One region of the Bacillus sp. PK6-025 genome, then DNA from elsewhere that is predicted to be linked to it. Evidence: riboswitches for the same ligand, from Rfam matches in the RefSeq annotation. Region 1 holds a riboswitch; each other region holds the start of a gene.
The links. A riboswitch is a leader RNA that binds a small molecule or an ion and turns the genes downstream of it on or off. The one in region 1 is predicted to bind thiamine pyrophosphate.
Positions count from the first base shown of each region.

Region 2: it holds a riboswitch for thiamine pyrophosphate, as region 1 does, so the genes downstream of both, thiC (phosphomethylpyrimidine synthase ThiC) here and tenA (thiaminase II) in region 1, are expected to answer to the same signal.
Region 3: it holds a riboswitch for thiamine pyrophosphate, as region 1 does, so the genes downstream of both, tenA (thiaminase II) here and tenA (thiaminase II) in region 1, are expected to answer to the same signal.
Region 4: it holds a riboswitch for thiamine pyrophosphate, as region 1 does, so the genes downstream of both, thiT (energy-coupled thiamine transporter ThiT) here and tenA (thiaminase II) in region 1, are expected to answer to the same signal.

Region 1 is NZ_CP096509.1:1,299,180-1,307,200, reverse strand. It holds gene fabI (enoyl-ACP reductase FabI) at 1-168, opposite strand, end outside; gene thiD (bifunctional hydroxymethylpyrimidine kinase/phosphomethylpyrimidine kinase) at 324-1,142, opposite strand; gene M1D67_RS06580 (thiazole biosynthesis adenylyltransferase ThiF) at 1,166-2,176, opposite strand; gene M1D67_RS06575 (thiazole synthase) at 2,173-2,940, opposite strand; gene thiS (sulfur carrier protein ThiS) at 2,947-3,150, opposite strand; gene thiO (glycine oxidase ThiO) at 3,147-4,256, opposite strand; gene tenI (thiazole tautomerase TenI) at 4,240-4,851, opposite strand; gene tenA (thiaminase II) at 4,826-5,527, opposite strand; TPP riboswitch at 5,611-5,719, opposite strand; gene M1D67_RS06550 (monovalent cation:proton antiporter family protein) at 5,779-7,623, opposite strand; gene prpE (bis(5'-nucleosyl)-tetraphosphatase PrpE) at 7,888-8,021, shown strand, end outside.
Region 2 is NZ_CP096509.1:960,021-968,041, reverse strand. It holds gene ssuD (FMNH2-dependent alkanesulfonate monooxygenase) at 1-163, opposite strand, end outside; gene M1D67_RS04880 (ABC transporter permease) at 177-1,013, opposite strand; gene M1D67_RS04875 (aliphatic sulfonate ABC transporter substrate-binding protein) at 1,010-1,978, opposite strand; gene M1D67_RS04870 (ABC transporter ATP-binding protein) at 2,020-2,787, opposite strand; gene thiC (phosphomethylpyrimidine synthase ThiC) at 2,989-4,764, opposite strand; TPP riboswitch at 4,913-5,021, opposite strand; gene aroD (type I 3-dehydroquinate dehydratase) at 5,128-5,892, opposite strand; gene M1D67_RS04855 (TetR/AcrR family transcriptional regulator) at 6,019-6,588, opposite strand; gene M1D67_RS04850 (HXXEE domain-containing protein) at 6,698-7,213, shown strand; gene M1D67_RS04845 (M14 family metallopeptidase) at 7,438-8,021, opposite strand, start outside.
Region 3 is NZ_CP096509.1:4,188,393-4,196,413, forward strand. It holds gene M1D67_RS21385 (PTS beta-glucoside transporter subunit IIBCA) at 1-234, opposite strand, end outside; gene licT (BglG family transcription antiterminator LicT) at 546-1,379, opposite strand; gene M1D67_RS21395 (energy-coupling factor transporter transmembrane component T family protein) at 1,562-2,296, opposite strand; gene M1D67_RS21400 (ABC transporter ATP-binding protein) at 2,293-3,885, opposite strand; gene M1D67_RS21405 (ECF transporter S component) at 3,860-4,459, opposite strand; gene tenA (thiaminase II) at 4,456-5,142, opposite strand; TPP riboswitch at 5,256-5,360, opposite strand; gene M1D67_RS21415 (hypothetical protein) at 5,565-5,723, shown strand; gene aceA (isocitrate lyase) at 5,774-7,045, opposite strand; gene aceB (malate synthase A) at 7,060-8,021, opposite strand, start outside.
Region 4 is NZ_CP096509.1:3,305,570-3,313,590, reverse strand. It holds gene pcp (pyroglutamyl-peptidase I) at 1-582, opposite strand, end outside; gene M1D67_RS16990 (hypothetical protein) at 662-790, opposite strand; gene M1D67_RS16985 (response regulator aspartate phosphatase) at 792-1,904, opposite strand; gene M1D67_RS16980 (hypothetical protein) at 2,029-2,217, opposite strand; gene M1D67_RS16975 (processed acidic surface protein) at 2,397-3,392, shown strand; gene M1D67_RS16970 (class D sortase) at 3,499-4,056, shown strand; gene thiT (energy-coupled thiamine transporter ThiT) at 4,097-4,681, opposite strand; TPP riboswitch at 4,793-4,892, opposite strand; gene M1D67_RS16960 (GntR family transcriptional regulator) at 5,054-6,154, shown strand; rRNA gene M1D67_RS16955 (16S ribosomal RNA) at 6,693-8,021, shown strand, end outside.

The DNA of each region.
Region 1 (8,021 bases):
CAAAGAATCGGCCAGCTCCTTGACCGATTTTTCAAGCCGCTCACCCGCATACGTAAAAATCAGTCTTGCGCCTGCATTGTGAAGCGAGCGGGCGATTCCCCAAGCGATGCTTCGTTTATTTGCTACACCCATGACGACGATATTCCGGCCTTCCAGTGATAAATTCATATGTATGAAATCCTCCTAATGATTAACATTTTATTAGTACCTGATCATAATATATAGTATCACAATTAATAGCAGGCTGACAATTTCAGAATATAAAAAGCGGCAGAGACCGTTTTTGATGTCTGCCGCGATATTAATTCATTTTTATTGCGGGACTACAGTTCCAACCCTGCATTGGATATCTTTTGATATGCAAAATGGTTGGTCGGTCCGTGGCCGGCTCCGAAATCAAGGCTGTGTGCAACCGCTTCGTGGACGAAAGCCTCAGCGATGCGGAAAGCTCCTTGAATGCCGTTTCCTTTCGCTGTTTGCGCGGTAAGAGCGGCGGCAAATGTGCAGCCTGTTCCATGGGTATTTTTCGTCTTAATATAGGTGTTCGTTTTTTCCGTGAACACCTCTCCATCGAAGAGGAGATCGGTTACTTTGCCATCCTCGGGCTGATGCCCTCCCTTGATGATAATGTTGCGGACGCCCATTTCATGCAATTCACGAGCCGCTTTTTTGCGGTCTTCCATTGTTTGAATGCTTCTCCCTGTCAGCACTTCGGCTTCGGGTATGTTCGGCGTTACCGCATAAGCAAGCGGAAGCAAGCGCCGTTTCAATGTTTCAACTGCTTCCTCATTCAATAGTGAAGCGCCGCCTTTGGCGATCATGACAGGATCGACAATCACACGTTTAAGCTCGTATGTTGCAATTTTTTCAGCAATGACCTCAATCATCTCCGCGCTCCACAGCATCCCTGTTTTCACGGCGTCAGGTTTTAAATCTTCCGCCACTGCATCAATCTGCGTGCCGAGTGCTTCCGGAGATAGCGGGTAGACGCCGTGAACCCCTGTTGTATTTTGCGCAGTGACCGCTGTCAAAGCCGTCATGCCGAAGACGCCAAGCTCCTGAAATGTTTTAATGTCGGCTTGAATGCCGGCGCCGCCTCCTGAATCCGACCCGGCGATTGTTAATGCTTTGTATATGCTCATGATGTTTGCACTCCCTTCGGCCTTTAGCCAATCCACCTGTGATATATCGTTTTCGCGCGATTGATATCGTTCGTTCCGTGAATCAAAGCGCGTCCGTCCCGAAAAATCACGAACTTAAAATCCTCCGTACGGCAAGATAATAAATAAGGATTTCCCGTCACATCCAAACCGGCTTTTTTTAATCTGGCGGCAAGCGGCTCCAGCTCCGGCGGCTGTTCCGCGGCCGGCCTGATCTGAACCGTTTGTCTGCCGCAAAGAACGGCTGCTTTTGTTTCGTTTTCAGCTGAAAGAAACGGAAACTCGCCTTTTCCGCACGTCGGACACGAGCCATGTTTAAGCGCGTCAGCCCGGACTTCAGAGCGCTCATTTGTCCAAATATCAAATGAGCGAAGCATTCCTGACGGTTCATGCCCGGTCAGCAGCTTCAGGGCATCTGTTACCTGGTAAGCGGCAACCTGCTGAACAACCGGACCGATCACCCCTGCTGTGTCGCACGTCATGGTATTCGCGGGCAAATGCCCCAAAAGACAGTGAAGGCACGGCGTTTTCCCCGGAATGACGGTATATGTGATGCCATAGCTTGCGACACACGCGCCGTACAGAAAAGGGATGCCTAACTTGACCGCCGCATCGTTCATGATCAGCCGCGTTTCAAAATTATCGGTCGCATCGACGATCAGGGACGCTTTCTCCGCAAGCTCGAGCGCTTTTTCCGCGGTAACATCTGCTACAATGCCGGTTACTTGAACAGAGCTGTTGATCAGGCGCAGCCTTTTTTCGGCAGCGGCTGCCTTTGGCATATGATCAACCACATCCTGTTCCGTATAGAGCTGCTGGCGCTGGAGATTGCTCCATTCCACATAATCCCTGTCGGCAATCGTCAGCGAACCGACTCCGGCCCTCACCAGCATTTCTGCGCTGGCCGCGCCCAATGCCCCCGCACCGATTACCAGGACGCGGACGCGACTTAATTTTTCCTGGCCGTCCGGTCCGATCGGGTGAAAAAGCTCCTGTCTTGAATACCTGCCGGTCAAATCGTCAACTTCCCTTCTTCAGGACTGCTGGCGATGCCGTAGTTCTTTTCCGGAATTCGTCCGGCAAGGTATCCGAGTCTGCCCGCTTCAACGGCGAGCTTCATAGCCTTCGCCATTTGAACCGGATCTTTCGCCCCGCTCACTGCCGTGTTCAAAAGCACTCCGTCAGCGCCGAGTTCCATTGCGTATGCCGCATCTTTCGGAGAACCGATTCCGGCATCCACGATTACGGGAACCTTAGCCTGTTCAATGATGAACGACAGGTTAAGCGGATTGACGATTCCCTGTCCCGAACCGATTGGAGAGGCCCCGGGCATAATGGCGTGTACGCCGAGCTCTTCAAGCTTTCTCGCAAGGACGACATCGTCCGATGTATACGGCAGCACAATGAAGCCTTCTTCAAGCAAGGCTTCTGACGCCTTCAGCGTTTCTACCGGGTCAGGCAGAAGCGAACGGTCACATCCGATCACTTCGACTTTGATCATGTCGCAAAGACCGCTCGCTTTAGCAAGCTTGGCGATCCGGACGGCTTCCTCAGCCGTTTTTGCTCCGGCCGTATTCGGCAAAAGCGTATAACGGCTTAAATCAAGCTGCTCCAAAAAATTAGGCTGAGATTCTTCAAAAATATTCATCCGTCTGACGGCAAAGGTCAGGATCTCCGATTCAGATGCACTGACAGCCTCTTTTTGAATTTCAAATGACGGATACTTCCCTGTGCCGAGCAATAATCTTGATGAGAATTGACGATCTGCGATTTTTAACATAACGGTTTATCCCCCTCCGACAAAATGAACGATTTCGATGACATCGTGTTCTTCCAGTTTGACTGTTTGATATTGGTCTTTTCCGATAATCTGCCTGTTTCTTTCAACAACGACAACACGATTTTCCAAACTGTAGGATGCGAGCAAATCGTAAATCGTGCCGCCGTCATCTCTCCACTCTATTTTCCGGCCGTTGAGCTGAATGTTCACCTGTGCACAGCCTCCTTTCGCTCCGCTTTAAACGCCTCGGCCCACTCTGTTTTGACCGGATTGCCGAGGATCATGTCAGCTATCATCTCACCGGTTGCAGGTGCCAGGAGGATGCCGTTTCTGAAATGTCCGGCAGCAAACAATATCCGGTCATTTTCAGGGTGTCTGCCGATATATGGATTGCCATCCCCTGTTTCCGGGCGCAATCCGGCCCAGCATTGGTCGATGTTCATGGATTCAATGTCAGGGAGCATCGACTTGGCCTTTCGGATCAACTCCTCGATTCCGCCAAGTTCCGGCTGTTCATTCCAATCCCCGGGCTTCATTGTCGCGCCGACGACAAGCTTTCCGCTATGGCGCGGAACGATGTAGCAATGATCATGGTAAAGCGTCCTCGTCAAAGGGATGCCGTCATTCCACACAGACAGGCACTCCCCTTTGACAGGATAAAAGCTTTTGTCTATGCCGATCTGTTTAAAGAAAGCACCGCTCCACACACCGCTTGCAATGACAACGTGCTCCGCCTCCGCGGTGCATGAAGCAGCAGTGACGCGGACGGCCCCCGCTTCAGATTCGATCGATAAAACGGGGGTAAACTCGAAGACCTCGGCACCGAGAATCCGGGCCCCCCTGGCAAATGCCCTGCACACTGCGGCCGGTTCGACATGGATGTCGTCCCGAATGAAATTAGCGCCGAGAATCCCTTTTCCGGCATGCGGTTCCAGCTCATATACTTCAGCGGCTTCAAGCCATTCCACTGAATCCAGTGCAGCCATTTGCATCAGGTGTTCGCGGTCGCTTTCTGAAAATGCCAGCTTTAATATCCCTCCGTCATGCTTTCTGATATCGATGCCGCTTAAGTCTTTCAATTCGCCCGTCAGCCGCTGATAGGCTTTTTGGCTGGCTCTGGCAAATTCGAAAAAGGTACCGGGTTTATCGCATTCCGCATGGGCGCCGAGCATGCCCGCCGCCGCGCTCGTCGCTTTTTTGCCGACTTCTCCGCTTTCAAACACGGCCGTTTTTTTCCCCGCTTTCGCAAGATGGTAAGCGATGGATGTCCCGATGATGCCTCCGCCGATCACGATCGTATCATAGCGCTTTCTCATATGAATCTCCCTTCGCGAGACAGGCAAGCCGCGCGGCCGCCTCATCCGGTCTGTCATGAGAAAAGATCCCCGACATCACGGCGATGCCGTCTGCCATTTTGACTTCCGCCAGTCGTTGTTCGGTAATACCCCCGATCGCAATGACCGGAATGCGGACAGCCGCCTTCACTTCAGCCAGACTGAGAGCTCCTCTTCCTTTCCGGCCCTTTTTACAGTCCGTTTCAAAAATGTGGCCGAACAGCACGTAATCTGCACCTTCAGTTTCAGCCTGAACCGCTTCTTCTGGCGAATGGACGGACTTTCCGATTTTCAAATGCGGAAAACGGCTCCTCACACTTTTGACGGAAAAGCCGTGTGAAGGCAGCTGAACCCGGTGAATGTGATGAAACAAAGCGATATCAACCCTGTCGTTGATGATCAGTTTCCGCTTATCAACCCCTTCTTCGGCAAGGCAGTCGATTAAACTTGATATTTCACTTACTTTTTTTGATCTTTCCCTGATATGGATAAAGTCAACGGCATTTTGAATCGAGATGATTTTTGCAGCAAGCTCTTCCACAGAGTGCTTGTCATCGGTGATCGCGTGCAGATGCAAGCTGATCCACCCCGCTTTTTGACCAGCTTTCTTTTTGGTAGGCCATATCCCAGAAGCTGTATTCGTAGAAGCTGGAGATGACGAAGTTCTCCTTCATCTTCGCGCGCGTTTTCTCATCGGCGTTTTCAGCCAGCTCATCGAAGCGGTTGATCTGTTCTGTCACAAGTTCTTTAAACCAGTCGCCTCCGTATGTCGCGATCCATTCCTGATAAATCGCGCTGTCAGGCCTGCACGTTTTTAACGTCTCACCGACGTCATAATAGAGCCAATAGCAAGGAAGCAAAGCGGCCAGTATTTCCGCAAAACTGCCGCTCACGACAGAACGGTACATATGCGATGTGTACGCATACGCTGTCGGCGACGGCTGAAACGACTCCAATTCTTCCTTTGTGATTCCCAATAGATCGGTGAATTTCCTATGGAGCGACATCTCGGCTTCATATGTGCCTTTCGCGTGTTCAGCCATCCGGCTTGTCGTATATAAATCGCGAGCATATGCCGCACCAAAGGATTGGACTTTGGCAAAGTGGGTCAAATAGTAGGAATCCTGCATGACATAGTATTTAAATCGATCAACCGGAAGTGTGCCGTCTCCAATCCCTTGAATAAACGGATGGACAAAACTGCCTTCCCACCATTTTGCAGCGCTGTTTCGGCATTCTTCTGAAAACTTCATTTCGAGGCTCCTCCTTCGATTCTGAACATAAAAAAACCACTTTCCCGCAAGGAAAGTGGTTTGGAATTTGCATAAATACATACTCAAATACCGTGCCACTTCCCTACGCAGGTTTGAACCTGTTCAGGTTATGAGGGTCTAAAAGTCACACTTTTATCTCAGCCCTTATCAAGGACTCCCCTAGTGGAAAACATTTCTTGTTCATTCAGTTTATACTTTTATCTTATCACGAATTGCAAAATGGTCAAGCATCAGTCTCCAAGCGTTTTTCTCAATTCCGCAATATATTCGCGCGAACCGGTGGCGATCAGCCTGTCACCCAATTGCAGCCTTGTATCCCCGTGGGGCACGATGCTGTCCACCCCGCGGAAAATTCGGACGAAGATAACATCTCCCGTAAACGGAAACTCCCTTAACAGAACACCGTCAAATCGCTCATTGCTCATATTGATCTGATACAGCGACGCATCCTGGTTCGTCAGGAGTTTCATAACGCCAGGCGCCTCGATAAGCGCGCGCAGCAGCGTTTTTGTAGAAAGCAGAATGGAGAATGTATCAATTCCGTTATCTTTCAGTCTGGATTCGGCGTCTGGAGAATCTGCGCTGGCGATAATTCTCGCGACTTTCTGCTCCTTCGCAAAAAGCGCGATCCCTGTATTGCGCTCTTCGCTGCCAGTGGCCACGACGAGTATATCCGTTTGGAAAACGCCGAATGATTGAAGCGTCTCGTATTCATAATCAGGCAAAACTTCAACATCAAACACCGGGTCCGCCAGATTTTCTTCCTTTTTTTCCTGCCGGACATGCAGGATTCTGACGTGATAATCTTCCGGAGAAAGTTCGAGCGTGACCGGCAGCGTCATTTGATTTGCGCCGATAAAGGTGATCGTCTTTTTCTCTTTTTCGCTTTCCGTTTTCGGCATTAATTTTTTAAAGCCGGTCGGTGTGATGATGCATGTAATGACAGCGACCAGAATCAGCGCGCCGGACATCTGCGCGTCAATGACACCGATGCGCTCGCCGATCGTTGTCGCCGCGATCACCAAAGAAAGCGTGGAAGTCAGGAGAAAACCGGAAGCCAGCACGGTTTTCATGTCATACCACTTTTTCAAAAACAGCACCGGAACGACTTTGCTGATTAACAGAGCCACAAACAGAAGCGGGATCATCACTAAAATTTTCGGATTGCCAAACAGCGACCAAATGTCCAATTTGACGCCTGTCATCACAAAGAAGATCGGGATGAGGAATCCGTAGCCGAATGAATCGAGCTGCTGAACGAGCTCCTTGTTCGGCGAAAGCAGCGAAACAAGCACCCCGGCCAAAAACGCGCCAAGTATGTTTTCTGCACCGAGCGACTCGGACAGCGCCACAAGTACGATGATCAGCGTAAATATCGCCCTTGTGCCGATCTGGATCGTTCCTTTTGACAGCACTTCGACAAAAGGCCGCTTTTTAAATATCCTTCCGAACAGGTATAAAACGACGCCGGCGGCAAATAAGATCATCAGCAGCCACATATTGCTGTTTTCGTCCCCGTAGATTGAGGCGAACACTGCAAGCAGAATCATCGTGACAAGATCCGCAATGACGGCGACAAGCAAAATAATCTGGCCGATATTCGTCTTCATGAGACGCTCTTCTTTCAGCGTCGGAACGACAACCCCGAGCGAAATTGTCGAAATGATCAGCGTCATTAAAAAGGCGTTGTCAATAAATCCTGCCATGACAAAGCTGTAAGAAAGGCCGAGCGATAAAATAAAGACGGCAATAAAGATGACCGAAGCCGTTTTAAATGTATTCGGCGCTTCCTTTCCGCTTGGAAGCAGCTGCTTTTTCTTTCCTTTTTCAAATGCGGAAAAATCGATTTCAAGCCCGCTTAAAAACATTAAAAAGATAAATCCGAGCATCGATAAAGTTTCGAGCCATGTATCGTGCTGGGCGACCAGATCGAACCCGCTTTTTCCGATAATAAGACCCATGATAATTTCAGCGACAACCACCGGTATGCTTAACCTGAAACGGTGCAGCAGGATGGGCGTTAAAAATGCGATAATCAGTACGACAACTAAAGATGAGACAGATGTGTGCTCCATAAACTGGTACCTCCTCTAAAACCGGTTTCCGGGTATGATTAGCGTTCCCTTTTTTAAAAATAAAAGGGACATCTTTTTAGACATTTTCATGTGGGAAAAGAACCGTCTGAACACTTTTCTCACAGGTGTAAAAATCGATTTTAACAATGCTCGCTCAGAAAAAAAAGTAATTTGCCTGATTTTCTCCGACGAAAGTCGCTGAAGCTTTATTTATATATGGACTGGGCAATGTATATACATACGCAGACAGGAGGCAGAAAACGCATGAAATATGATGTAATTGGCGATATTCACGGGTGCTATGACGAAATGATTGCGCTGATTGAAAAGCTCGGTTACTCGCTGTCATCGGGGTTTCCCGTTCATCCGGAAAACAGAACACTTGTCTTTCTCGGGGA
Region 2 (8,021 bases), 340 kb from region 1:
CTTCGCACGATCTTCCCGTCGGCAAAAGAACCCCTGTATACCCAAGCCGGTCAGCCGCTTGCGCTACCTGCTGAAAATAGGTGTGATCTGCGGCTCTGCCTCCCGTGTCTGTGCCGAGATAACGTCCGTCCCCATGAGTAGGAATAAACCATAAAATGTCCAAAAAGATCTCCCCTTTACTTTTGATTACCTTGATAGCTGTTTCTCCAGCCAAGGCACTTTTTCTCCAGAATTCTGACGAATGAATCCGTCAGCTTGCCGACGGCTGCGAAAATCAAAATTCCGACAAACACCTTATCGGTTTGTGAAAACTGTCTGGCATCCATAATCATATAGCCGACTCCCGCGCTTGATCCCATCAGTTCGGCAACAACAAGGCCCAGCCACGAAACACCGAGCGACAGGCGGATGCCTAAGAGGATGTTCGGAAGCGATGCGGGAAGAATCAGCTTAGTCACCTGCTTCAGCCAATGGAACTCCAATACTCTCGCCACATCGAACAGTTTCGAATCGACACCCCTGATTCCTGAAAATGTGTTGATATATACCGGGAAGAAGGCGCCGAGCGCGATCAAGAGCACCTTTGACAGTTCGTCGAAACCGAACCATAAGATAAACAGCGGCGTGACGGCGAGATGCGGAACGGTTCTCAGCATTTGCAGAGAGGGATCGAGATAATCCTCGGCGATTTTTGAAAAGCCGATTACAAGCCCCAGCAGGAGCCCGAGTCCGGCTCCCAGGAAAAAGCCGAGCGCGGCGCGCTGAATGCTGATGCCTAAATGAGTGAAAAGCTCTCCTGATACGATGAGATCCCGAAATGTAAGCAATATATCTAAAGGAGCCGGAAGCACGGTTTTTGATATGAGCTCAAATGACCCGACAAGCTGCCATAATAAAATCAATATCACAGGTAATACAATTCCCTTCCCCCATGCCAGCCGAAAAGCGGCCGGTCTCAGTTTTGCGCCTGCTTTCGGCTGGATCGAGGGGGTGCTTGATGAAACAGCCCTCATTTGTCATCTCCTCCTTTCAGCGCTTTTTTAATAAATGAATTGTCAACCACTTCTTTTACATCAATCTCTTTGTTAATCGCTTTTAATTTGAATTGAAAATCGGCAGTCTCCTGCTGCGTTTCAATAATGCGGTCTGTGATCGGCTCATTTAACGGTTCGGTGTTATTCAGCACGTTTTCAACGACCTTTTTGTCGAGATTTTTAATTTTCGCATACGCTTCAACCGCTTCTTTCTTATGGTTTTTATGCCATTTCACGGCCTTGTCATACACCTTCAGAAAACGGATCACCTCATCAGGATACTTCTCGGCAAATTCGCTTCGTACAAGCGTAAAACCAGGGGAATACTTGTCGATTTGTTCCCCGTCAACCAATATTGCCGCGTCACTTTTGATCGTTTTAAGGGACAAAAACGGCTCCCAAATCGACCATGCATCAATCGCGCCGCTGTCAAATGCCGGCATGGCTTCGTCAGGCTGAAGCTGAATGATGTTGACGTCTGTTGGCTCCAGACCTGCTTTATCGATCACTTTATACAGAAAATCGAACCCGCTGCTGCCTTTTGCCACCGCCACCTTCTTTCCTTTCAAATCTTTTATGTCATCGATGCCGCTCCCTTTTTTCACAAGAATGCCGTTCGCCTTTAAACCGTCTTGCGAAAGACCGATTTCTTTAAAATCAATGCCAGCCGCCTGCCCTGCGATCACCGGTGAATTTCCGACCTGGGAAAAATCAAGTTTACCTGCGGCAAGACCTTCAAACTGCGGCGGACCGCTTTGAAACTCTGTCCATTTCACTTGAATCCCTTCTTTTGCGAACTCTTTTTCAAACCAGCCTTTTTCTTTCGCAAGGAGCAACGGGCTTAAGCTTTGCTGCACTCCGATGTTGATCTCTTTTAAATCTCCGCCCCCTCCGCTTGATTGGGCTGCTGAACAGCCCGCAAGAAGCATCAGGCAGCCCAGCATATACAACGGCCACTTTTTCACGTTTTTCCGCTCCTTTCTGCTCAAATCCCTGAACCTTCCTGAAAGCTGAATGTTTCCGTTGTCTCGAATTCTTTCAGCACTTTTTGTCTGATTGATTGAAAAACGGGCGATGTTCTGCTGCGCGGAAATGGCAGATCGACCGGAATCAGCTTGTGGATTCTCCCCGGCTTTGCGGTAAGAATCGCGACCCGGTTGGCTAAATAAACCGATTCGTCAATATCGTGCGTCACGAGGATCATCGTCATCTTCTTTTCTCGCCAAATGTCTGTCAGAACATCCTGGAGATGCTTTCTCGTAAAGGCGTCCAAGGCGCCGAAGGGTTCATCAAGCAGCAAAATCTCAGGCTCCCTGAGCAAAGCCCTGGCAATCGCGACCCGCTGCGACATACCTCCGGACAGCTCGCGTGGATACTGTTTCTCCGCGCCTTTCAGCCGCACCGTTTCAATCAATTCATCGACTTTTTTTCGCACCGCCGGTTCTTTCAGGCTTAAATCAGCGGCGATATTTTGCTCGACCGTCAGCCATGGAAAAAGCCGATGCTCCTGAAAGATGAAACCTTGCTGAATCCCCGGGCCCTTGATTTCTCTTCCGTTCATGCTGATTCGCCCTTCATAATTCCCGTCAAGACCGGCAGCGATTTTTAAGAGCGTGCTTTTCCCGCATCCGCTTGGACCGATGACAGTCAGAAATTCGCCGTTTTCGACCGTCAGTTTCACGTCTTGAAGCACGCTTGTTTTAAGGCTGCCGTTTCCAAATGCTTTTTCATTTACACGAATTGATAAAGACATCTTGTTCCCCTTTCTTTTCTAAACTGAAAATAAAAAACTCTTATCCCAATTGAGATAAGAGCCTTCGGTTGACCGATCAGCGCTGATGGAATTTTCCGAAATATTAAACAACATACTAATTCATATTATTCCGACCTGTCAACCCCATATTATAAAAAAACAGATGAAAGGTTCCCCTTTCATCTGCAGTATTGCCCGTTTTTAACTGTAAATGCTGCCGCCTGCTTTTTTAAATTCCTTCGCCTTCTCTTCCAATCCTTTTTGAATAGCCTTTTGTTCATCAAGGCCGTTTTCCTTGGCATAGTCGCGAATATCCTGGGAAATTCTCATACTGCAAAATTTAGGCCCGCACATTGAACAAAAGTGTGCCGTTTTGGCGCCTTCCGCCGGAAGGGTTTCATCATGGTATTCAAGCGCTCTTTCCGGATCGAGCGACAAATTGAACTGGTCCCGCCAGCGGAATTCAAAGCGCGCCTTGGAAAGCGCGTCATCGCGGATTTGCGCGCCGGGGTGCCCTTTGGCAAGGTCAGCCGCATGGGCCGCGATTTTGTATGTTATGACGCCTTCGCGGACATCGTCTTTGTTCGGCAGTCCCAAATGCTCCTTCGGCGTCACATAGCAAAGCATGGCCGTGCCGTACCAGCCGATCATCGCCGCTCCGATTGCCGATGTAATATGATCGTAGCCCGGTGCAATATCGGTCGTCAGCGGGCCGAGCGTGTAAAACGGCGCCTCTTTGCAAATTTCCATCTGCTTGTCGACATTCTCTTTAATTTTATGCATCGGCACGTGTCCCGGTCCTTCGATCATCACTTGAACATCATGCTTCCAGGCGATTTCCGTCAGCTCGCCGAGCGTCTCCAATTCGGCAAATTGGGCCTCATCATTCGCATCCGCAATCGAGCCGGGCCGAAGGCCGTCCCCGAGCGAAAATGCGATATCGTATGTTTTCATAATCTCGCAAATCTCTTCAAAATGCGTGTACAGAAAGCTTTCCTCATGATGAGCCAAACACCATTGCGCCATAATTGCCCCGCCGCGGGATACGATTCCAGTGACGCGCTTTGCCGTCAGCGGCACATACCGAAGAAGGACGCCGGCATGAATCGTAAAATAATCAACGCCTTGCTCAGCCTGCTCGATTAATGTATCGCGGTAAATCTCCCAAGTGAGATCTTCCGCGACGCCGTTTACTTTTTCAAGCGCCTGATAAATTGGCACAGTCCCTACAGGAACTGGACAATTGCGGATGATCCACTCCCTCGTTGTATGAATATCTTTACCTGTGGACAAGTCCATCATCGTATCAGCGCCCCAGCGGATGGCCCATGTCATTTTTTCTACTTCTTCTTCAATCGAAGAGGTGACAGCGGAATTGCCGATGTTGGCATTGATTTTCACGTGGAAGTTGCGGCCGATAATCATCGGTTCGCTTTCCGGATGGTTGATATTTGACGGAATAATCGCCCGTCCGCTTGCCACTTCATCACGAACAAATTCGGGAGATACATGCTCTCGGATCGCGATAAATTCCATCTCGGGCGTAATGATCCCCTTTCTTGCGTAATGCAGCTGGGTGACATTTTGACTTTTTTTCGCGCGCAGCGGTTTTCGTTTCAACCCTGGATAGCTGTTGCTCGCTTTCTCTTTGCTTTTATAGCCGTTATCCTCCGGTCTGATTTCTCTGCCTTCATATTCTTCGGTATCGCCGCGCTCCCTGATCCAGGTCGCCCGCAAAGGTTTCAGCCCCTTAAGAATATCAACCTCTGCATTCGCGTCCGTATAGGGACCGCTCGTGTCGTAGACGCGGACAGGCTGATTTTCTTCGGCGCCAAATGAACCCGTCGTCGGACTTAGCGAAATTTCTCTCATCGGCACTTGAATGTCAGGTCGCGCCCCTTCGACATACACTTTGCGGCTCCCTGAAAAACTTGACATAATCGAGATGTTTTTTTGCTGTACTGACTCCTGTTTCATGTAAAAATCCTTCCCCTCTAAAAAATTGATCAGGACGAAACTCCGGAACAGCACCAGCACAAAAAAACCAGGCTCATATGATGAACCTGGTTTTACAGTCAGTAAAATCACTGGAAGACAGACGGACCATACCCATTCCCCATCTTCTCCCGAATCCTTTTTACTTCCCCACGCTGGTACGAACCAGATCAGGTCCAAAGGGTTAAGAAACACATGTTTCTCTCTCAGCCCGCAGTCGGGCACCCCTAGTAAAGCTATTCAATTCATTTTTTATCGTAACACACCGATTTGGCAAGTGAAAAGGATGGAAAAATATATGAATCTTTTTCACTATAAAAGGGATCAGAGCGGCGCACCCAATGATTATAAATTGCGATGAAGCACATCAAGTATATGTTTCAAATCCGTCGCCTCAATTTGGCCAGGTGCGGATGCTTTTTTCGCTGCGCCGAACGTCACGGCCGAGCCAAATACCTCTCCGGCGAGCCGGCTGATCAAGCCTTTTCCGGCCATCGACATCGTGATAATCGGCCGCTTCGCATACCGCTCATGCATCATATGAGTCGCCTCAAGCAACACCAGCACATCTGCCGGTGTTTCAGGCATCACCGCGATCTTAGGGAAATCGGCGCCAAGATCCTGGGCTTTTCGGAGACGGGAAACGATCTCTTCCGCTCTCGGCGTCTTCCCGAAATCGTGGTTGGATATAATGACAAAGACATGCTGCATATGAGCCGCTTGAACCAGTTTTTCCACATGATGCTCTTCATTGAACAGCTCGACATCAATCACATCTGCCAGCCCTGTTTTGACTACGGCATGATTCAAGGAAAAGTAAAATTCCTTACTGACTTCTTTTTCGCCGCCTTCCTCCGCGCTACGAAATGTAAATATCAACGGGATATCCTTTAAGATCTCCCGGATGTCAGCCAATACCTTTTTCACTTTGTCAACGTCTTCGACATCCTCAAAAAAATCCGCCCGCCATTCGGCAAGATCCGGATTAATCGATAGAAGAAAAGCAGCTTCTTCTTTCAATTGTTCATGCGTTTTTCCGATGAGCGGCACGCAAATTTTCGGGGCTCCTTCTCCGATAGCCACCCCTCTGATCTTCACCGTATTCAACAACGGCCTCACTCCTGTTCTCTATATTACAAGGGTCTTTGCATTAACGGTACCGAAGATTGGCCGTAAGCACAAGCAGAAATTAAGAAAGAAGGCTAAACGCTTAAAGCACTCATATACCAACAGAGATCACCTTTCGATAGCTTGCTTGTTTAAAAATGAATCTACTATTCCTTGCAGAATATGACTCATTTCTTCAGGAGTTTCCTTCCGGCCTCTCTCAAACCATTTTGAAAGGATGTTCCAAAAGCCCCCTGCGCTGAATGAAAGCCCGTACTCCAAGTCGATTTTGCTTTTAAAATGAAAGGTTTCTTCTTTAAATTTTTTATGAAGATCCGGTAGAAGTTCATTATATTTCTCAACAATCAAATAAAACAAATGGTTCTGATGAAGGGCTTGTAAAAAATCGGCATGTCGGCTCCAAAAGTTGAAGTATGCATGTCCAAGACTGGATAAGTCAATATGTTTTTCCTGAACAATGTAATTGGAATACTCACTGCAAAGCTGCTCAAAATAGCGGTCTAATATATCTTTTTTTGAATGGAAATGCCGATAAAATGTTCTTCTGTCAAGCTGCGCTTTTTCCGCTATCTCTGTAATGGTGATGTCTGAAAAGCTTTTTTCCTTCATAAGCTCCAACAATGATAGCGTCAGCCAGCTTTTAGATTGCTGAGCTGTTTTTGAGGGCATTTGCTTCATATTCTCTCTCCTGTCGCACTTTTTATGGCAATGTAGCACTTTTCGTTGGCTCATTGACTTTGTTCTCTATGAAATGTCACAATTGTGGCACATAAGAGGGGGAATGTAAATGGAAAACATGCAATTTATAGCTTGGATGCTGCCGATATTATTTATACTGCATGATTTTGAAGAGATGGTGATGGTCGAGGCATGGGGCAAAAGATATCGAAGCAAACTGAAACAACTGAAAAAAGCTCCATTTGGACATGCCAAAACCGCTTCTTTTGTTTGCGCTGTGCTCGAAGAATTTATACTAGCTGTTGGTGTAACTGTTCTCAGTATTTATTTTAATCAATATATTATCTGGTTTGGTTTCTTTTTTGCTTTTACTGTTCATTTCCTTGTTCATATCGTCCTATGGTTCACATTTAAACATTATGTACCCGGCATATTAACGTCGATCTTTATGCTGCCATTTTGTTGCTATCTGCTGACCGCTGCCGCAGAGATAGAAAAATTCAGTTTTCCTGCAATGATCTTATCAGCCCTATCCGGAACACTTATCGTCTTTTTTAACCTTAAGTTTCTGCATAAAAAAATGGGGAGGATTCAAGAAAGGCTGGAAGCATATGGCCGCATATGAAAAGCAGGCACTTACGGAAGCTTCCGGCCCTTTGACTAGAAGCAAAGCAAACGATGAAGACCCGTCAGACACGAAAAAACTGCCCTTCAAAAGAAAGGCAGCATGATCTAAAATCATGGCACTGCTAACGATGGTTCAATGTTCGTTCCAAAGCTTGTCTATCCAGCTGTTTAGACGAGACACCTCCACTGCGGGAGCCGCTTGCACTTCAGCTGTCCAGCCTCTCATCGTTTTGATGATGGAGCATTTTCGGTTTTTCCGGGACCGGCATTGAAAATCGAATTCGCCAGCAACCGATATTGATGCTGCGGATGATCGTCATTGGTTAGATCGTTAGCGAAAACAGTTAAGTTCTTGTTGTTATCTTTATACGTGAAAGCCATAATCTTTCCTTTGGCAGCATCATGTCCAGGCCACCAGCCTGCCTTGAAGAAGTGATCTTCATCAGCAATCACCGCAAGCACTTTTGCCGTTTTAGGAACAGCGGTAATATAAGAACCAGTGACTGTGTAGAAGTATTCCTGTTTATTGTAAGGAGCTGTAATAGCATGATCTTGCATGACATTTGCCAAGAAGACGCCTTCGTATCTCTCCCATTCAGGTCCTTTAAAAGAAAATCCGGGTATCCACTTCTGAACATTCGTCATCCCCATGTTTCCAAATGCAATGTAAGGCTTTCCTTTATTAACATATTTAGAAGAGTCGAACGTATTGACAAGCACATCTGCGCCCGCCTGTTCTGAGGTGACGTTAAAGCCCAGATTTTTCAGTACATATGCCGCTTCACCCAGTGCTCCTACAGTAGAAG
Region 3 (8,021 bases), 1.5 Mb from region 1:
CCGGCCGATTTCTTTATAGACTTCAGGAACGTTATTGCCGATAACGACTTGAAATTGTCCGCCGCTCTCCACTACGGTTACCACGCCATCCGTATTTTCAAGCGCTTCCCTGTCTGCTTTGGAACGGTCTTTCAGTTTGAAGCGAAGCCTTGTCGCGCAATGGACTAGCGATACAACGTTCTTCTCCCCGCCGACGCGCTCCAGAATTTCTTTTGCCATTGATTGAACATCCATCGTTGATCATCTCCTGTCTCTCCTAAAGCCCTATTAAGCTGTTAAAAAATAAAAAACCTAAACTAAAGCCAGTACAAAGAAGGCTTAGTTTAGGTTTTGCCTGCCGAACAGTAACAATCCCGTTTTAAGACATGATGAAAATAAAAAAACCTAAATCACTGTGAAAAACAAGGGCATAAGAATCCCGCTCACAGTCATTTAGGTTTTGCCTGCATGATCAGTAACAATCCTAACAACCTGTATAAGTTGATGTAAGTAAAAAGTAGCATACATTTATCCAATTGTCAACGCTTTCATTTTAGCATCATCCTCTATTTTTGATGAACGACCCGCTCGATATGAATCGTCAAATACAGAAGCTCTTCGTTTGTCAGCTGATGACCGTATTCTTTTTCGATGTACTGCCTGATTTTATTTGTACACACATAAGCGTCGCGGTACTTATTTTTGACGGTTTCAAATAAAAAGTCGTCCCGGCTTTCCATATAGGCTCCGCTGAACAGCCGCTGCGCGAAAAATTTCAAATGGGTAATGAAGCGGTAATAGTGAAGCGATTCTTCGTCAAAATCGATATGAAAGTGATATTTGACGATGCTTAAAATCTCCTGCATGACTTTCGTAATATTGACGATGTTCGGCATTTCTTCATTCAGCTCGGCGTTTACGATATGGAGTGCGATAAAAGCGGCTTCATCCTCCGGAAGAGCTGTCCCCGTCTTCTTTTCAATGATGGCCAGCGCCTCTTTGCCGATGGCGAACTCATCTTTATACAGCCGTTTTGTCTCCCAAAGCAGGGCGTTTTTAATATCCAGACCCTTTTTATGCCGTTCGACGGCGAAATGAATATGGTCGGTCAGCGAGACATAAATACTGTCATTCAGCTTCTTGCCGAGCTTTAATTTCGCATAGGAGATAATTTCTTCAGACATTTCCATAAATTCGATCGGAATTTCGTCCAACAGCGTCTTAAATCTTTCTGATACATCTTTATTATCAAGCCTGAAAATCTTCTCGATTCTCGATTCATCCACCGCTTCCCCAGGCTTTTTTTGAAAAGCGATTCCCCTGCCCATGACCACTAATTCCTGACCCTGTTCATTTAAAACACTGATCACATTGTTGTTGATCACTTTGGCAATTTTCACATCGCGCCACTCCCATCTTGTAAGGGGATTTTTTATATTTCTTTTTTCATATGGTACACATTGATTGTACAATCTTTTTGGCCTAGGTCAATATGTTTCAGTCAACGTCCGAAATATTTACATTTTACAGAATGCCCGATTTATAAAAAAAGAGCCGCAGTGCGGCCCTGTAAAAAACCCTCTTAAAAAATGAGCAAAATTCCCGCTGTGACTGACGCCAGACCCGCAAAATAAACGAAGTCTTTTCCGGAAAGCCGCGCTGTTTGATAGTAGGTGCGGTCTTTTGCACCGGTAAACCCTCTCGCTTCCATGGCAACGGCGATTCTTTCCGACTTGCGGATGCCTTGCGAAAACAAAGGCAGCGCATAGCGAATAAACGCCTTCCAGCTGTTTTTTTGCTTATAGCCCCTGATTTTGTGCGCCGCCTTCATTTGCGAAAGCTCAGACTGAAAAAGCGGGACAAAACGGAAGCCGGCCAGCAAGCCATAAGCCCACTTAGGCGACAGCCTGCATTGATGAATCAGGCTCATAATAAACTGCGTCAAATCGGTTGTTGATGTAAACAAAAGACCGTATGTGACAAAGCCGAGCATCCGGAGCGCGATTGTCAGCCCATTGCCGACGCTTTCCTCGGTGACACGGAACCAGGCCCATTCCCAAATCGTTTCCTCGCCTTTTCCAAAAGCGGCCATCATCCAAAAGACGAGAATAAAAAAGACGAGATAAGGCAACAGCCGCTTACTTAAATAAGACAAAGTCCATCCCCCGAAAAAAATTCCGACGGCAACCGCAAACAGCCAAATGAATAGAGTCGGTTTCGGATTTGAAACAAACATGAGCAAGCACATGACCAGGAGGTGGGAAAAGAGCTTGGCGCTCGGGTTCAATGCCGAAAGAAGTGAACCATTGCTTTTCATACGGGAACCCTCTCCTTTCTTTCATGCATGAACCGGTAATGAAGCGGCGGTATCAATGAAAAGCGGCGGACGAGGCCTTGATCAGAAAATAATCGATACGGCGTTCCTTGAAATGCCGCTTTCCCTTGATGAAACACGATGACACGGCCGGAATGCTCATCTACGATGTCCATGTCGTGCGTCACCATCACAATCGTCGTTCCCCGTTCCTGCCGTTCCTTTAACCGCTTGATTAATTCTTGCGCCGTCCTTTCGTCCTGACCGAATGTCGGCTCGTCAAGCAGCAGCAGATCCTGGTCAAACAAAAGCATTGTCGCAACGCTTAAACGCCGTTTCTGCCCGAGGCTTAATGTAAAGGGGTGCGCTTTTTGATGAGCGTCAAGTCCGAATTCCCGCAGCAATTCAGCCGTTTTCTTTTCGACCCGGTCCTCCGGCCATCCCCGCTGCCTCGCCCCGAACGCGATCTCGTCAAACACCGTGTCCCGAATAAATTGAAGCTCGGGATTTTGAAAGACAAAGCCGGCCTTCTCATAGAGCGTCCGGTCGGACCATTTCTTCAGCTCCCGATCCTCAAGATAAAGGCGCCCTTTTTTGACGGCTTCAAGCCTGATCAGACTTTTTAAAAACGTACTCTTTCCGCTCCCGTTCTCGCCGATGACCGAAATCCATTCTCCCCTTGGAATCTCAAGGGTGATGCCGTCGGCAACGATCTTTTTCCGATAGCCGATCGCCGCGTCGTCTGCGCGGATCAATATGTCTCTGTCAGCTGCAGGCCTGTTTTTCGCCTCCTCCTCTTTCATTTTCAATGTAGAAGAGAGCTTGACGGCGAGCGGATGATCATCTTGTGTGATGACATCTTCCCATACCGCAGGGTACAGTTTCGGCTGCCAGATGCCCGCCGCTTTCATCTCCGGCTGAAAATGTTTCACGATTTCTTCCGGCTTTCCGTCAGCGATGATCTGTCCCTTTCCATTGAAAAGAATGACGCGGTCCATCCACTCGATACAGCCGTCCAGCACGTGTTCGACGAACACCATCGTCTGTCCGCTTTTTCGTGAAACGTTACGAAGCAAGGCAAAGATGTCTTTCCGGCTGGCCGGGTCCAGCTGCGCCGTCGGCTCGTCAAAAAACAGCACTTCAGGCTCCAGAGCGAGCAGGCACGCTAATGCCAGTCTCTGCTTCATACCGCCTGACAAGGTTTCGATCGGCGTTTTCTTATCTATCTTTAATCCGACTTGCTCCATCAGCTCCGAGATGATGCCGTCCATATCTTTTGGGGAGACGGACCGGTTTTCTAGGCTAAAAGCGATTTCCTCATCAACATGAAGCATGCAGAACTGCGAATCCGGATCCTGAAACATAACGCCGGCGCTCTTTCTGCGATTGACCTCTCCGCTGACCTCAGCTTCGACATGTTCAGGAATGATGCCGGAAAGCACGGACAACAGTGTCGATTTGCCGCTTCCGCTCGGACCGAGTATCAGCACTTTCTCTCCCTGCCCAATCGACAGCGAGACCCGGTCTAGGACTGTTTCAGGACGATGATAAAAACGGACGGAAAGGTTACTGCATCCGAGAAATGAACGCATCGGCATCATCCTTCTTCCGCTGTTCCTTCATGATCTCATACTGATTCAGGACTCCCGTTTTCGCAAGCGCTTCGACAACGGCTTTTGCCAGCCAGCCGCCGAGTACAATGCCGCTGATGATTTGGATGATAAGCGTCATGATCAGCGTTTGCGTCGTATAGTAGGCAAAACCGTTCGCCATCAGGCTGTATGTCATGCTTCCGACCGCGGCAAGCGCACCGGAAAGCATAAGGGTAAACAAGTTGTAACGCTTATAGCGAAAGATCGCAAACGCGATTTCCGCACCGGCTCCCTGGAACACACCGATTAATAATGCTGACAGTCCAAAGTGGCTTCCGGTCAGCAGTTCGACCGCCGCAGCTGCCGTCTCGGCAATCAGCGCCGCACCCGGTTTACGGATGATATAAGCGACAATCGGGCTGGCGATCACCCAAATGCCGAACATAAAGTTCGCTCCGACAGGCCCGACAATAGCTGAAACAGGGATCCACAAGGTGGACCATCCTAAGTAAATGACGCCGCATGCAACGGACAAGATCACTGCCATCACGACTTCTTTCATGTTCCAATTCATCGTCTCACCGCCTCCATTTCCACAGGCCAATCTTCAACTGTATAAGCCATCTCCCAAAAGCCGTATTCAAGCTGACAGCTTTGCAAAAAAAGCTCCTTCATTTTTTCTTTTTCAGCCTTGCCCGCTGTTTCGGCCCATTCATCCAGGCGGGCGCAAAACTTCGTCGTGATTGAATCGGTTCTGTCTCCGTAAAAACAGATCCAGTCATAAAATGGATGCGACGGGTCAGGCTGAACGTCCATCATCAGTTTTTTTCCGATCTCCCAATATGTCCACGGACAAGGCAGCAAGACGGCTAATATCTCTCCCAGCGTGCCTTCGTGCGCCGTCGTCAGCATATGGTGGATATAATGATGGGCAGAAGGCGCAAGCGGATAGCCCTGCAGAGATTCATACTCCACCCCCGCGGCCCGGCACAGGTTGTTGTGCGGGTGCACTTCGCTGTTTAATACAAATGAAATCTGCTCATGAAACATCTCCATGTCTTTCCGGTTTTGACACTTGGAAATTGCAATTCCGTAGATTTGAATAAAAGCGTTCAAATACTCGTAATCTTGCTTCACATAATGAATAAGCTGCTCCTTTTTCAGCTTGCCGGACGCCAGTCCCAATACAAACGGATGCTCAAAAATGGCTTCAAAAATAGGGTCTGCCTCGCGGCGAAGTTCTGCAGAAAAACTCATGTAGATAGCCTCCTCAGCAATCGGTTTTATAAGGAAGGCACAGGGGGAGCGAGCCGCTTTTTACGCAAAAAAGCCGCCCCAAAATGGAGCGGCCTTTGTATGATGAAATCATAAAGACACCGGCTCCACTTCCCTACGCTAGTATGAACTAGATCAGGTTCAAAGGGTCCAAGATCGCTTCTTGTCTCAGCCGGCTTACGGCTCCCCTAGTGGACTTCCTATTACATTAACTTTTACTCTACACATCAATGATTATGATGTCAACCTGAGTTTTTCAGTTTTATTCTTGTATAGAACCGCCGGGTTTCATACAGAAGATGCAGCGGGTAAAAATATTTATGGAAAAATGTTAATTTTCTGAAACCTTTTGCAGGCTTGTTCGTCTAATATAGTGAAGACAAAAAAATTTGGAGGGGATATTTATGATGATGTTTATCTTGATTTTGACAATGGCTGTGTATTTGTTCTATTCTTTCAGCAAAGACAACCGGCCGGCCAAAAGAAACAACAAAAATCATCAGACACTGACTGTTATTAGGGAAAACCCTTTTACCGCCCCTTCCAATGATGTCAATTGCTAACTTGATAGACAACAAGCAAGCCGCCCCATGACGGGCGGCTTTTTACGTTTTTAGGATTGAAATTGTTCCGCTTCAGTCGATCCCTTCAGTGCAGTGGTTGATGAAGTCCCGCCTGTCACAACCTGGGCGACTTCATCAAAGTAGCTCGTTCCGACTTCGCGCTGATGCCTTGTCGCCGTATAGCCGTGGACTTCGCTGGCAAACTCGGCCTGCTGCAGATCAGAATACGCCGCCATTCCGCGGTGCTTATATTGGCGGGCCAATTCAAACATGCCGTGGTTTAAGGCGTGGAAGCCTGCCAGTGTGACAAATTGAAATTTATAGCCCATTTCACTGAGCTGTTTCTGGAAGTTCAAGATGGTGTTGTCATCCAGTTTGGCCTTCCAGTTGAACGAAGGGGAGCAGTTGTAGGCGAGCAGTTTGCCCGGGAATTTTTCATGGATCGCCTGTGCAAACCGGCGGGCTTCTTCAATATTCGGCTCAGACGTTTCACACCAGATCAAATCGGCATACGGCGCATACGCCAAACCTCTCGCAATCGCCTGATCAAGACCCGGCTTTGTTTTGAAGAACCCTTCCGCTGTTCGCTCTCCCGTCAAAAACGGCGCATCATATGAATCGACGTCGCTTGTGATCAGGTCGGCCGCATTCGCGTCCGTACGGGCAATAAGAATGGTCGGGACTCCCATCACGTCTGCGGCGAGGCGCGCGGCAATCAAATTACGCACCGCCGTTTGCGTCGGAAGCAGCACTTTCCCGCCCAAATGCCCGCACTTTTTCTCAGACGACAACTGGTCTTCAAAGTGAACTCCCGCGGCGCCGGCTTCAATCATACCTTTCATCAGCTCGAACACATTCAGCTGTCCGCCGAAGCCCGCTTCAGCGTCGGCCACAATCGGAGCAAACCAATCGATGTCTTCTTTTCCTTCCATATGGTGAATTTGATCGGCGCGCTGCAGCGTACGGTTGATTTTTTTGACGACTTCCGGCACGCTGTTTGCCGGATAAAGGCTTTGGTCAGGATACATGCTCCCTGACAAATTGGCATCGGCCGCCACCTGCCAACCGCTTAAATAAATCGCTTTCAATCCGGCTTTTACTTGCTGCATGGCTTGATTTCCGGTCAAAGCGCCCAGCGCCGGCACGAAGTCCTCTGTGTGGAGAAGCTTCCACAGCTTTTCGGCGCCGCGCCTTGCAATCGTGTATTCAATCTCAAGCGTGCCTCTCAGCCGAATAACGTCAGCCGCCTGATACGGCCTTGTGATCCCTTTCCAGCGTTCTTCATGCTCCCAGCTTTCTGCGAGTTGTTTTTCTTTCAGCATCGCACATTCCCCCATCATATTTTTTCATAAGCGGGTATCGTTAGAAATTCCGCGAATTCATCATCCAAAATCAGCTGTTCAAATAACTGTCCGGCCTCTTCGAACCGGCCGCTCCGAAAATGTTCTATGCCGGCTTCTTCGAAGATTTTCTGCATTTCTTCCTCTTTCATCATCTTGACCATTTCGGCGTTGACTTTCCGGCCATCGTCAAGAACCCCTTTCGGATGGCGAATCCATTGCCAAAGCTGGGCTCTGGAAATCTCCGCCGTTGCTGCGTCCTCCATTAAGTGGTCGATCGGAGCGGCGCCTCTGCCCGACAGCCATGAAGCTAAATAGCGGATGCCGGCGCTGATATTGGTACGGACGCCTGCTTCTGTAATCCGGCCTTGCGGTACTTCCAGCAAGTCTTTTTCCTCGACCTTTACGTCTTCCCGCTTTCTATGAATCTGGTTCGCCGACGGCATATGCTGATTGAATACATCGAGCGCCGTTTGAATCATGCCGGGATGCGCGATCCATGTTCCGTCATGTCCGTCTTTTACTTCACGTTCCTTATCTTCGCGGATTTTGGCAAATGCGGCTTCATTGATCTCAGGTTTGTCTTTAGCGGGAATTTGCGCCGCCATTCCCCCGATCGCATGGACGTTGCGTTTATGACACGTTTGAATCGCCAAGAGGGAGTACGCCCTCATGTTTGGAACCGTCATCGTCACGGCTGAGCGGTCTGGAAGAATGACGTCTTCCCTGTTCCTGAATTTCTTAATAAAGCTGAAAATATAATCCCACCTGCCGCAGTTAAGTCCGGCTGAATGCTCCTTCAATTCATAGAGGATTTCATCCATTTCAAAAGCCGCCAGGATCGTTTCAACGAGAACCGTCGCTTTAATCGTCCCCTGCGGAATGCGCAAGTCGTTTTGCGCATAAACAAACACGTCGTTCCACAGCCTTGCTTCCAGATGGTTTTCGATTTTTGGAA
Region 4 (8,021 bases), 2.0 Mb from region 1:
CCTCAGCCCTTCGACGATCGTTTCAAGGCTGAGGCTCGGCTCGTGCTTATCGACTGTTTGTTCGGGGAGATACGGAATGTGGATGAACCCTCCGCGGATGTTTGCCGAGGTGCGGTCTATACGGTGCATTAACTGGTAAAAAAGATGGTTGCATACGAATGTTCCAGCTGAATTAGAGACGGAGGCCGGGATTCCGTTTTTTCTCAACTCTTTCACAACGAGTTTGATCGGAAGCGCGGACCAGTAAGCTGCAGGCCCGTCTGCCGCGATCGGTTCATCGATCGGTTCCCGTTTTTCATTATCCGGAATGCGGGCGTCATCGATGTTGATTGCGATGCGTTCCGGAGTAATGTGAGCCCGGCCGCCTGCTTGTCCTACACAAATGACGATATCGGGATGGTGCTTTTCGATCGCTTTTTCCAAAACGGCCGCTGAATGATGAAAAACGGTCGGGATCTGCTCCGCCACGATAGAGACGCCTTCGACTTTTTCTCCGTTCAGCCGTTTTACAGCTTCCCAAGACGGATTGACCGTTTCTCCCCCGAAGGGGTCAAAACCTGTCAGCAGTACTTTCTTTCCCATATCGATCCCTCCTGAATATGAATATAAAGTGCAAAATACCCATTCAGAAGATGTCTGAATGGGTATTTTTTAAAATATTTTATGCTCCTGATCCCCGGGATGCCAGAAGTACCTGATCTCCTTGAGAAGCCGCTTCCGGTGCATGGTTTACGAATGAAAAGCTGATAACTGCGCCTAATACAACTGCTGTTAATAATACTTTTTTCATTTTATTCTCCTCCTCTTCCAGCGAGCTTGCTCGCCTTGTCTGTTTTAATGTAAAAGTATATGGCTTCTTCATATAACTTTTCTCGCCTGTAGTAATTCGCTACATCCATCAATAATTCCTCCAAATCTACCCAGGCTTTTTCATTTTCTAACTGGTGAACATAGTCCTTGATTATTTCCAGTTTATTCTGTGTATCAGAATATAATGTATATAAAATTTTGAATTTCAATTCGAAAATTTCGCTGTTCATTTCCCGGGATTTTTTAAAGCCCACTTCGATCCATTTAAATGCTTGTTTGTGTGCGTTGGTTTTGAAAAGAGACCTTGTGTTTTCATAAACGCAAAGAAGGTAAGCATACTTGGCTTTCGTTTCAAAATCTTTGATTGCAAAAGCTTTATTGTAATACTTTAGCGCTTCCTCCTGCTTGTCTTCCTTACTCTTCAAAAAGCCCATATTATAGTAGGTACACGGTAAAAGGAATTGGTCGCCGATTTTTTCGGTTTTTTCGATCGCTTCTTTTAATAATACTTCACTTTCGGAGAACTTAAATTGGTCAATATAATTGAGCCCGATCAGCATTTTGCAGTTGATGACCCGCTTGGCATACCCGTCATACCCTTGAAAGATGCCGGAGGCAATGTTGATGTGATGAATCGACAGCCATGTCGCTTTTAAGTTGTAATACAAAACACCGATTTTATAATGAAATTCAGCTTTTTCAATTTCATTTTGAATGACGCTCAGTCTTTTTTCCGCTATTCTGAAAAAATTGAGCGCTTCTGTATGGTTTTGCTTGTAGTCCTCATAAATCCCTTTAAACAGGTAAAAATAATAATTCAGCTTGTCGTCCGTACTTTTTGGATCTTTGTCTTGAAAACTGATGGCCTCCAATTTTTCGGTGGAAGATTGGGAGATATCTTCAAGAAGGAGCCTTAAGCGAAAATCGAGCATTTGATAATAGAGTAGAACGTCATGATCTTCTTCCATTTTTTCAATTGCTTTATCTATGTCATCTTTCATTTCGATTGAGCCTGAAATGTCTCTTTTTTTCATCAGTATGTACCAGTCGTTGAGCATATTGGCGACTTCTTGTGAAGCCACGGCTTTGGCCATTCTCTTCCCTCCAATCTTTGTGAATTTTTTGTAAATTGAAGTTCTATTAATCATAGCATAAACTGCTGCCGTCTGTGAATAACGCTGAAATGCAAGTTCGCCGGTGAAAAGTTCATTTCTGAAATTAAATCGTCATTTTCCAAAAAAAGTGCGCGAAAAAAGCGAAAACCGCGCCAAGCGGAATACAGGAGATCATTGCGGTTCCGTTGACCAGCCCGTCAGCTCCGCTTATTTTCAGGGCTTCCCGGTAGCCTATTAAAAAGTGGATGATCGATAGGACGTAACATAAGAGCATCATATAGTAAGGGTTCATTTGCATACCTCCTCTATTCGCTTTACTATATTACATTCAATAGAGGGGAAGATTATGCCTGTTTAAACAGGAAAAAGAACAAAATATTATAGACGAAAAGATTTTCAATTACAATACATGTTTTTAAAAATATTTCCACTATAATCAAAATGAAAGATAAATTTAGGGGGTCATAAGAAATGAAAAAAAGGCTGATGTCACTATTGGTCTGCATCCTGGTTTTAGTGCCGGCAGCTGGTGCTTTTGCCGCGCCGAAACAGGCCGAGCTTCAAGAGTATCTTGAAGAAATAGGAATGAAAGAAAAAGAATTGGAAGCTTATTTACAGGATACATATGATGAAAGTTTAAAAGATTTTGAGTCGGTGGAAGAGTTGAAAGATTTTTTAGGGGAAAGACTGACTAATCAACTTTTGGCATCCTATTTAAAAGAATACGGATTGAGCGAAAAAGAAGCGGCTGACCTTTTTGTTGAAAATGGCTATATGGAAAGCGGCCAAAACATTCTCGACGTGTTTATGTTTGAATACGAATTGGACGATGCGCTTTTCACTGTGACATATGAAGAAGACGATTTTCAGATCGGGAACCTGTTTCAAGAATTGGGTGTGGATGATCAGGAGTGGGAAAGGCTCGTGAATCATCTCCGAAAGGTGCGCGATAAAAATCCAAACCTTGAAAATGATTTGATGGCTCTTGGAGAACGTCTTGAAACGGTAGCCGATTTCGAGTCTGTATCAGAGCTCTCAGCTCAGGATATCGCTGAAATGCTATCCATTTTAAACGATCTTCAGAAGACGCTTGAAGTGAAAACAAAATACTATCTTGTTAAAGACGGAAAGAAAAAAGAAGTGTCTTTGACAACGCTTGTCAGCGCGGAAGATCTGAAGGGAGCAAGCCTTCTGGTGGAAGTATACGATCTGCAAGGCAACTTCATTTTGGATGTATTGCTGACGCCTGACATGATCGGATCTGATTTAATTCATGATACAGGGTCAAAAGTGAAGCAAACCCAAACGGCTGTCAAACATGATTCAAAGCCATCTCATGTGAAAAAGACGGTTAAAGGTGCAAAGCTTCCAAAGACAGCCGGGCATTACGCGGAATGGTCGATCTTAGGCGCCGTTCTGATGTTTGGCGGATTCTTCATGATCAGAAGGCTTCGCAAAGCGGCTTAACATGTCACTTCCCATTCTAATTATGTAGAGAATGGGAAGTTTTTATAAGGAGTGAAAGGAAATTAAGGCACATCGAAAAAAAATCATCTGGCTCGCAGCTATTGTGATGGTTGTGTGCGGCGCTTATTTTACAACAACGAATGTGTTCAAGTTAATGCACGGCTACGCTCTTTTTTCATTTCAGCAGATGAAAGAAGAAGAAAAGCCTGAAAAACCTCCGATTCAGACGGCGAAAAAAGAAAAAACGGTGATTGATCAAACATTTAAAACCGGGGAGAAAATCGGTGATCTTGTCATTCCGAAAATCAATGCAAGGATTCCTATATATCACGGGACAGATGAAGACGAGCTGCAAAAAGGCGTGGGCCATTTCGCTGGTTCCGTTCTGCCTGGAGAAGATGACAACTCGGTTTTATCAGGCCACCGGGATACGGTTTTCCGAAAACTCGGCCGAGTGGGGAAGGGCGATCAGTTAATTGTTGAAGCTTCCTACGGAACTTTTACATACAAAGTGAAAAAGGTGCGGATCGTGGATGCGGATGACCGGACGGTGATTGTACCAAAGCCGAGAGCAACATTGACGGTTTCCACCTGCTATCCTTTTGACTTTATCGGTTCAGCACCGGAGCGGTATATATTGGTCGCAGATTTGATTAAATCATAAAAAAACAGCGGAATCTCAGGCGAGTCCGCTGTTTTTTATGCTATCTCATGTCTGATCTGTTTTCCAAGAGTTTTGGCGCGGTTAGCAGCAGTAAACAAAGGACAATTGTGCAGACAATGAAAGACGGAAGCATATATGTTCCATTATATACCAAGGAATAAATCCATACCGGAGTGCCTTCAGGCGCATAGTTTCCAAAAAAGACAGCGCCGCTGATGACATGAGCGAGAAATTTCAGTCCGCTTCCGAGAAAGACGGCCAGCGTAACATAGAAAATGATCTTTCCTTTTTGTTTCTCGACTGAAGCATTTCTGATCGATCCGGCAAAAAAGCCGCCGATTCCCGCGGCTGTAGGCGCGATAAAATAATCAAGAAGAAGCTGCAGAGGATGATAAACGTAAAATCCTCCAGTGACAAACTGAAGCAATCCGGCTAAAAACCCGGTTGCCAGCCCTGCCTTCAGCCCCCATCTAAAGGAAATCAGGAAGATCGGAATCATCATGACGGCGATTGAACCGCCTTGAGGCATTTTTAAAAACATTCCGGACACCATATCAAGTATAAGTGCTATTCCTGTCATAAACGCAATTTCAATCAGCTGTACAAGTTGTTTAGATTGATTCATCATAACCCTCACTTTTGATGAACAAAGGGATACTGGACTTCTTTCCCAATAAAAAAAGCAATGCGGGGAAGGAGTAGGAAAGTTTTCCACGCACTGCTTTGGATGCAATTAGAAATGACTTTGCCACATCCCTACGCCAGCGTTAACTAACAGGTTCAAAGGGTCAGAACGGTCGTTCACTCTCAGCCTCGAGGCTCCCCTTGTGGTCATCAAGTTATTTAGTTATATTCTACTATACTAAAAAAAGAAACGGACGACAAGCTGATTTTTCGAAAAATTTTGCTTAATTTCTCCAATATGTAGCAATGCAAACATCTTTTCCTTTATAATAGAACGTATTCGTACGTACAAGATCAGTAAAGGGTTGATCTGATGAGTGAACCTACAAAATACAGCATGGTGAAAAATAAAATTAAATCGTGGATATATGAAGGCAAAGTGAAGCCGGGGGAAAAAATTCATTCGGAAAACGAATTGATGAAAATATTTGATGTAAGCAGGCACACGATCCGGCAAGCGATTGGCGACCTTGTTCATGAAGGGCTTTTATACAGAGAGCAGGGCTCAGGGACGTATTGCTCTCACCGTCTTCAGCTTTCTGAAAAAGGAAGGGAAAGAAATAAGATGATCGGGGTTATTACGACTTACCTTTCGGATTACATTTTTCCTTCTATTATAAGAGGAATCGAATCGTCACTGTCCAGCGAAGGATACACCCTTGTCGTCGCGAGCACCAATAATGACATTGAAAAAGAAAAACAATGCCTTGTGAATATGCTCGATAAAAAAATTGCTGGGTTGATCGTGGAGCCGACGAAAACAGGAAGCTTTAACCCGAATTTAAGTTACTATCTGACGCTTGAACAACATCATATTCCGTATTTGATGATTAACCAATTTTATCAGGAGCTAAATCCGCCCCATTTCATTTTGGATGATGAACACGGCGGCTTTATCGCCACTGAGCATTTGATTAAACTCGGCCATGAAAAAGTGTTCGGTTTCTTTAAACAGGACGATATGCAGGGCGCCAACCGGATGAAAGGATTTATCCGTGCTTTCAGAGAAAACGGCTTGTCGTTTTACCCTGAAATGGTCGTGACGTACACAACAGAGAACAAAAAACAAAAAACGATAGCTGAAGCCAGGAAGCGGCTTTCTTCATCAGACCGTCCGACTGCCATATTCTGCTATAATGACGAGATAGCGCTTTTGGTGTTGGATGTCGTGAGGGAATTCGGTTTGAAAGTGCCGGAAGACATTTCGATTGTCGGATATGACAACTCACATTTGAGCGAGGCATCTGAAGTGAAGCTGACGTCAGTCACTCATCCGAAAATGCAGATGGGGATTGAGGCGGCAAAATGGATGATTGCCAAAGTTGAGGGACGCAACACGAATCAGCTTGAACATTCCACCGTCTACAAACCTGAACTGGTTGTCAGACATTCGACCGCCAAGCTGAAAAGGTAGGCTGCACAATCTTTATCCGCCAACCAGCGTGAATGAAAATGAGAAGAATATATATTCTGTTACAAAGCTCCGGAATGAGGAGCTTTTTATTCAAGTAAAAGCTGATAACGGAGAGTTTAATGTCATCCTCGAAGCTTTGGACCATGTGCAGCTTTAGTAAATCAATTTTTAAAGACCGCTGTATACTTTTATATAGAAGAAAGCAGTAAGAAGAAATAAATGCTGTCAACTGCCTGAGGTCGAGATGATCAGGAATCATCTGAGTCCAAATCATTTGATTATTATTTTTTTAAAAAAGCTATTGTGAAAAACGAAAATAGATGTTATATTAGTATCCGCCCCTAAAAAGGAGGCTTTATAAAAACAACTTCGAAAATCTTTTGAAAAAAGTTGTTGACATTCACGATGATAGAATGTTATATTAGTAAAGTCGCTTCTTCGAGAGGCGGAAATGATCTTTGAAAACTAAACAAGACAAAACGTACCTGTTAATTCATTAAATAAATCGCACACATGTTGTGCGTAGTCATTATCAAACTTCATGGAGAGTTTGATCCTGGCTCAGGACGAACGCTGGCGGCGTGCCTAATACATGCAAGTCGAGCGGACAGATGGGAGCTTGCTCCCTGATGTTAGCGGCGGACGGGTGAGTAACACGTGGGTAACCTGCCTGTAAGACTGGGATAACTCCGGGAAACCGGGGCTAATACCAGATGCTTGATTGAACCGCATGGTTCAATTATAAAAGGTGGCTTTTAGCTACCACTTACAGATGGACCCGCGGCGCATTAGCTAGTTGGTGAGGTAACGGCTCACCAAGGCGACGATGCGTAGCCGACCTGAGAGGGTGATCGGCCACACTGGGACTGAGACACGGCCCAGACTCCTACGGGAGGCAGCAGTAGGGAATCTTCCGCAATGGACGAAAGTCTGACGGAGCAACGCCGCGTGAGTGATGAAGGTTTTCGGATCGTAAAACTCTGTTGTTAGGGAAGAACAAGTACCGTTCGAATAGGGCGGTACCTTGACGGTACCTAACCAGAAAGCCACGGCTAACTACGTGCCAGCAGCCGCGGTAATACGTAGGTGGCAAGCGTTGTCCGGAATTATTGGGCGTAAAGCGCGCGCAGGCGGTTTCTTAAGTCTGATGTGAAAGCCCCCGGCTCAACCGGGGAGGGTCATTGGAAACTGGGGAACTTGAGTGCAGAAGAGGAGAGTGGAATTCCACGTGTAGCGGTGAAATGCGTAGAGATGTGGAGGAACACCAGTGGCGAAGGCGACTCTCTGGTCTGTAACTGACGCTGAGGCGCGAAAGCGTGGGGAGCGAACAGGATTAGATACCCTGGTAGTCCACGCCGTAAACGATGAGTGCTAAGTGTTAGAGGGTTTCCGCCCTTTAGTGCTGCAGCAAACGCATTAAGCACTCCGCCTGGGGAGTACGGTCGCAAGACTGAAACTCAAAGGAATTGACGGGGGCCCGCACAAGCGGTGGAGCATGTGGTTTAATTCGAAGCAACGCGAAGAACCTTACCAGGTCTTGACATCCTCTGACAACCCTAGAGATAGGGCTTCCCCTTCGGGGGCAGAGTGACAGGTGGTGCATGGTTGTCGTCAGCTCGTGTCGTGAGATGTTGGGTTAAGTCCCGCAACGAGCGCAACCCTTGATCTTAGTTGCCAGCATTCAGTTGGGCACTCTAAGGTGACTGCCGGTGACAAACCGGAGGAAGGTGGGGATGACGTCAAATCATCATGCCCCTTATGACCTGGGCTACACACGTGCTACAATGGGCAGAACAAAGGGCAGCGAAGCCGCGAGGCTAAGCCAATCCCACAAATCTGTTCTCAGTTCGGATCGCAGTCTGCAACT